DNA from 2 places in the Duganella caerulea genome. Region 2 is predicted to be linked to the other one. Evidence: predicted binding sites of a transcription regulator. Region 2 holds the regulator's gene; the other holds the start of a gene.

Region 1 (3,205 bases), on a different contig from region 2:
GTTGCCGCGACTACGCGAACGGCAAAGCTGCCTTCGTCGCAGGCGTGAACCCGAAGAAAGCCGGCGAAGATTTCGAAGGCATCCCTATTTTCGCTAACGTCACCGAAGCGAAAAAAGAAACCGGCGCCAACGTGTCCGTGATCTACGTCCCGCCAGCAGGCGCGGCCGCCGCGATCTGGGAAGCTGTCGAAGCTGAAATGGATCTGGCCATCTGCATCACCGAAGGCATCCCTGTCCGCGACATGATGGCCCTGAAGGACCGCATGGCCAAAGCAGGTTCCAAGACCCTGCTGCTGGGCCCTAACTGCCCAGGCCTGATCACCCCTGACGAAATCAAGATCGGCATCATGCCAGGCCACATCCACAAGAAGGGCCGTATCGGCGTGGTTTCGCGTTCCGGTACCCTGACCTATGAAGCAGTCGGCCAGCTGACCGCACTGGGCCTGGGCCAATCGTCGGCAGTCGGCATCGGCGGCGACCCGATCAACGGTCTGAAGCACATCGACGTCATGAAGATGTTCAACGACGATCCTGATACCGACGCGGTCATCATGATCGGCGAAATCGGTGGTCCTGACGAAGCCAACGCGGCTTACTGGATCAAAGACAACATGAAAAAACCGGTCGTCGGCTTCATCGCCGGTGTGACCGCTCCTCCGGGCAAGCGCATGGGCCACGCCGGCGCGCTGATCTCCGGCGGCGCTGACACCGCACAAGCCAAACTGGAAATCATGGAAGCTTGCGGCATCACCGTCACCAAGAACCCGTCCGAAATGGCGCGTCTGCTGAAAGCCATGCTGTAATAACAGCCGGCTTGATTGTGGAATAATGAAGGGGAGCCCAGCGCTCCCCTTTTTTTGTCTTGGAGACCAGATTGGCGAAGATCATCATCTCGCGGGATGGGCAAGTCGAACAACAAGTACAACTAAGCAAAGAGCGGATGACCATCGGCCGTCACCCGCGCAACGACATCGTGCTGACGCATCCCGCCGTCAGCGGCGACCACGGCGTCATCGTCACCATCCTGGACGACTCCTTCCTGGAAGACCTGCACAGCACCAACGGCACCTTCGTCAACGGCCACCGCATCGGCAAGCATTTCCTGCAACACCGGGATGTGATCAAAATGGCCAAGTTCCAGATCGAGTTCATCGCCGACGGCGTGCGGCCGATGATGGCGGCGGCACCGCTGCTGGCGCAAATCGAAGTATTAAATGGCAACAATGCCGGCAAACAAATGGCGCTGACCAAGCCGCAGACCACGCTCGGCCGCGCCGGCGGGCAGGTGGTGGTGATCCACCGCCATCCGGACGCCTACACCATCACCCATCAGGAAGGCGCGCAGCCGCCGCTGGTCAACGGCAGCCCGCTCGGCAAGCAGGCGCAACGCCTGAATCATGGCGACGTGATCGAGCTTGGCGGAACGCAAATGGCCTTCCGCATCGCCTGACAATAATTGTCAGGACGCCGCCGGCTGACAAATTGCGGCGCGGCGAGTGACAAAAAACGGCAGTCCGGATAGCCAAAAGCGACAGTTTTTGGCAGGTTTCGACGGTTTCGGGGGCAAAAATGGGGTGGCACACCAATTGCACTTAGCTCAGTGTCCCACCCAATTTTGTAGTTCAACACACCCAGGAGTCGAAAATGAAATCCATGAAAATGATGAAGAAACAAGCCCAGGCTGGCTTCACCCTGATCGAACTGATGATCGTGGTTGCCATTATCGGCATCCTGGCCGCCGTTGCGATTCCTGCGTACAGCGACTACACCATCAAAGCCAAAATGGCCAACGCCCAGGGCGCGGTCGACTCGATCAAGACCGCCGTGGCGCTGTGCGCCCAGGAAGGTGGCGGCGACCTGACCGGCTGCGACTCTGGCGCCAAAGGCGTGCCGACCTTTACCCCGACTAAGGAAGTGGCCACCGCCACCGTCAAGGACGGCATCATCACCGAAACCTTCGCCACCAATGTCGGCAAAGACATCGACGGCAAGACCGCCATCTTCACTCCAAACATCGCCGCCGGCGCAGCTAACGTGAACTGGACCGTGACCACCACCGCCACCAACCCTGTAGCAATTGCAGCGTTGACCAAAAATAACGCTACGCCTTAATGAAGTAGTGGCGGCGTAAAAAACCGCCTGCCTGGACGCGTCAAGATCGCGTTCAGTGCAGGCGGTTTTTTTTTCGTCCGTGGCGCGCGGATCAGACGATTTTCTGGCGGTCGGCGATCAGCGCCTCGTAGGTCAGGTTTTGCAGCATCGTGTAGTGGACTGGATCCAGATCGATGAACTGCACGCCGTAGGTGAACACCTCGGGCTTGTCGCCGGCGGCGGGCTTGACCACGTTGATGTTGCGGATGGTCGCATTCGGATTGATCCGCACCTGGCGGTTGCCGGGCTGGGCGATCAGGTAGAACGACAGGCCGACCTGGGTCTCGTCGTCCGACAGCTTCTTGGACGACTCGATCAGCGCGCCGGACACGCTCAGGTTCACCAGGAACACCGAGGTGGTGCCGATGGGCGAGGTGACCTGGGCCGGGATATCGACCTTGACCCGCATCGCCGCGCGCAGGCTGGTGCCCTGGATGGATACCGGGAAAGACAAGTGGACATAAAACAACGGACGCGGGAAAACCCGCTGCACCACGCAAGAGAACGAGCACACATTCACGCCGGAAAACACGCGGATGGTCAGCTTGTCGCCATCGTTGAGGGCGATCGGCGCGCCGTTCTCGAAGGGTACCTTGACGATCATATACTCGTCCTTCATCCAGCCGATCAGCGTGGAGAAGTGCTGGATCGGCTTGATGGTACGGTGAGTAATGAACTGAATCCTGCCGCCTACCTGCAGGTTCATCTGCTCGAATTCGTATTCCTGAGTCTTGGCTTCGCTCGGTGGAGGGTTGCTGCTCATTCAAATTCTTTCTCGTATGCGCGAGGCGGGTACGGTGAGGCCTACGTCAAAAATTACTTCTGTGACATTGATTATATACGCGCCAATCAAAGGTAACAATCAGACAATAGCGCGGGTTGCTAATCGGTGGCAGACTAGGTTGCTGGCGGCGGGGCAACGTTGAAAACCGTTGCATTTTGGAGTTCGTAAGGGACGCGGTGGTTGCTGCCCCTGAAGTCCTTCTTGTTGCGGGTAACAAGCAAGCGCCCCGTCACATTGGCCGTAGCTTGGATGATGGCGTCGGGAAGACGA
Region 2 (3,205 bases):
GGCGGCGATGGCCTCGGCCAGTTCCGCGCCCGCGGTCGATTCCAGGATGGCCGACAAGACCTCCATCGCATCCGCCGGCGCGTAGTGGTCGGCCAGGCCAGCGTACAGCGCGTCGGCCGCGGCTATGGTCACGCCGGTCACGCCGAGATAGCAGCCCAGCTTGCCCGGCGCGCGCGACAGGAAGTAGCTACCACCCACATCCGGGAACAGGCCGATGTTCACCTCCGGCATGGCCATCTTGGTCCGCTCGGTGACGATGCGCACGCGGCAATCGGGGCCGCCCTGCGCCACGCCCATGCCGCCGCCCATGACCACGCCGTCCATCAGCGCGATGTAGGGCTTGGGATAGAAATGGATCAGGTGATTGAGCGCGTACTCCTCGGTGAAGAAGTCCTCCACCTGCGCGCTGCCGCCCTGCGGCGTGGCGCGGCCGGCGTCGTAGAAGAAGCGGATGTCGCCGCCGGCGCAGAAGGCCTTCTCGCTGCTGCTGCGGATGACCACGGCGGCCACGCCGCTGTCGTCGCGCCATGCCATCAGCGCGTGCGTGATGTCGCGCACCATCGCCAGCGATAAAGAGTTCAAGGCCTTGGGCCGGTCCAGCGTGATGAAGCCGGTTCCGTTGCTGACGCTGGTGTGGACGTATTCGCTCATGAGGTGCGCAGGATAGTGGTGAAAACCCTATTCTATGCGGGCGCAAAAAAGGGCGCCAGTGCGCCCTTAGTTTGATGGTGCCGGGGCCGTTGTTATAGGGCGGCGGCAGCGGGTTCGTAGCTGTCCGGGAGATGCTTGATCGCATCGTGACCGTGCTCTTGGACCTTGGCTTTGTACTTCATGACCTGCCGATCCAGCTTGTCGACCAAGGTGTCGATGGCGGCGTACAGGTCCTGGGACAGGCTTTCCACGTAGACGGTCTTGCCCGACATGCGCAGGTTGATTTCAGCCTTCTGGCGTTTCTCTTTCTCTTTAAGGTTATCTACGGTCAGGATGACAGCAATATCAATCACTTGATCAAAGTGGCGGGTGACGCGTTCCAGCTTGCTCTGCACGTATTCACGGATGGCCGAGGTCACTTCGAGATGATGTCCACTGATGGTGAGATTCATACACACTCCTAAAGATAATGTCGCTTCTTACGGTTAGTGCGGGGCCCATTGCTACCGGGCGCGCAGGAACCAAGTAACTACAAAGACTTGCGGAGACTGACTGGCGGGATCTTTAAAGCTTCGCGATATTTGGCAACAGTTCGTCGCGCAATCACCATGCCTTGTTCTCCCAGCATGTCCGCAATCTTACTGTCGGATAAAGGATTTTTCGGGTCTTCTGCTCCTGTCAATTGCACGATGAGTGCGCGTATCGCCGTCGAACTTGCTTCCCCCCCCGCTTCGGTGGCGACATGGCTACCAAAGAAATATTTCAACTCAAACATGCCATGCGGGGTCAGCATATATTTTTGAGTTGTTACACGAGAAATAGTGCTCTCGTGTAGACCCAGTGTATCAGCAATTTCGCGAAGCACAAGGGGGCGCATGGCGACCGCGCCATGCGAGAAAAAGTTCTTTTGTCGTTCTACTATCGCTTGTGCGACGCGCAAGATCGTGTCGAAACGCTGGCGCATATTCTTGATCAGCCACTTGGCTTCCTGCAGCTGCGCGCCCATCGCGCCCTCGCCTTTTCCCTGCTTGAGCAGGTTGGCGTACATGGCGTTCACGCGCAGGCGCGGCATGACGTCGTTGTTGAGGCTTACTTGCCAGCCGTTGCGCGATTTCTTGACGATCACGTCCGGCACCACGTAGTCCGACACGTCCGACGCGAACGCCGAGCCCGGATGCGGATTGCACTGGCGAATGACGGTTTGTGCCTCGCGCAAATCCTCGTCGTCGCACAGCAGGGCCTTCTTCAATTTGTTGAAGTCGCGCTGGGCAAACCAGGTCAAATGATTTTCCACGATGGCCAGCGCCATGCGCCGCGTGACCATCGGAATGCCCGGCAGGCGCTTGATCTGCAACGCCAGACATTCGGACGCGTTGCGCGCACCCACGCCCATCGGGTCGAAGCTTTGCAGCAGCGACAGCGCGGTGCGCAGTTCGTCGAGGTCGACCTCCAGCTCTTCCGGCAGGCGGGCGTGGATCTCTTCCAGCGCTTCCTCCAGGTAGCCGTTCTCGTCCAGCGCGTCGATGATCAGCTCGACCAGCGCGCGGTCGCGCATCTCCAGCACCGTCACGCGCATCTGCTCCATCAGGTGCTCGCGCAGCGTGCAATGGCTGGCCTCCAGTTGCGGACGCGCATCCTCGTCGTCGGGCGCCTTGCTGCGGCCGGCGTCGCTCCAGTCGACGTCGGCGTCGCTGCTGGTGCTTTCGGTGTCGGCGGCCGGGCCGTCGTAGTTGTCGGCGTCGGCGGCGGGCGCCTCCTGGGCGTTGGGCGGGCCTTCCGGCGGCGCGTCGCCGACCGGGGCTTGCTGGCTGATGGCGCCGTCCGACAGCAGCCGCAGCGAGCGGTCCAGCGGGTCGTCAAGGCGCTCCAGCAGCGGATTATCGGTCAGCAGCTGTTCCAGTTCCTGATGCAGCTCCAGCGTCGACAGTTGCAGCAGCCGGATCGACTGCTGCAGCTGAGGCGTCAGCGCGAGGTGCTGCGACGTGCGCAGTTGCAAAGACTGTTTCATGGGTTTTACATACGGAAGTGTTCACCCAGATACACGCGACGCACCGATTCGTTGGCGATGATGTCGTCTGGCCGGCCTGAAGCCAATACCGTGCCCTGGTTGATGATATATGCGCGGTCGCAGATGCCCAGCGTCTCGCGCACATTGTGATCGGTAATGAGGACGCCGATGCCGCGTTCCTTGAGGAAGCGCACGATGCGCTGGATCTCAATCACGGCGATCGGGTCGACCCCGGCGAATGGTTCGTCGAGCAGCACGAAGCGCGGGTTGGTGGCCAGTGCGCGCGCGATCTCCACGCGGCGGCGCTCGCCGCCCGAGAGCGACAGCGCCTGGTTCTCGCGCAGCTTTTCGATCTGCAAATCGGCCAGCAGGGTGTTGAGCCGTTCATCAATGGCAGCCTTGGATAAAGGCTTGCCGTCCACTTTCTGGATTTCGAGGACGGCGCGGATATTTTCTTCCACCGTCAGCTTGCGGAACACCGACGCTTCCTGCGGCAGGTAGGACAAGCCGAGCGAGGCGCGGCGGTGGATCGGCAGCGAGGAGATG

What was found. Region 2 encodes sigma-54, which starts transcription at its own class of promoters, with help from an activator protein. Its sites were predicted from a motif close to TGGCANGNAANCTGCTTT; they were not measured.
Region 1: a site for sigma-54 is predicted at 1,576-1,593, ahead of ACUJB0_RS22755 (pilin). Genes of this name have one in related genera too.

Annotation. Positions count from the first base shown of each region.
Region 1 covers NZ_BPWJ01000008.1:76,678-79,882, reverse strand. Annotated here, with positions in the region: gene sucD (succinate--CoA ligase subunit alpha) at 1-803, shown strand, start outside; gene ACUJB0_RS22760 (FHA domain-containing protein) at 875-1,450, shown strand; gene ACUJB0_RS22755 (pilin) at 1,645-2,112, shown strand; gene ACUJB0_RS22750 (flagellar brake protein) at 2,204-2,914, opposite strand; gene ACUJB0_RS22745 (PIN domain-containing protein) at 3,049-3,205, opposite strand, start outside.
Region 2 covers NZ_BPWJ01000005.1:64,582-67,786, forward strand. Annotated here, with positions in the region: gene ACUJB0_RS16075 (enoyl-CoA hydratase/isomerase family protein) at 1-651, opposite strand, end outside; gene hpf (ribosome hibernation-promoting factor, HPF/YfiA family) at 744-1,103, opposite strand; gene ACUJB0_RS16085 (RNA polymerase factor sigma-54) at 1,181-2,659, opposite strand; gene lptB (LPS export ABC transporter ATP-binding protein) at 2,665-3,205, opposite strand, start outside.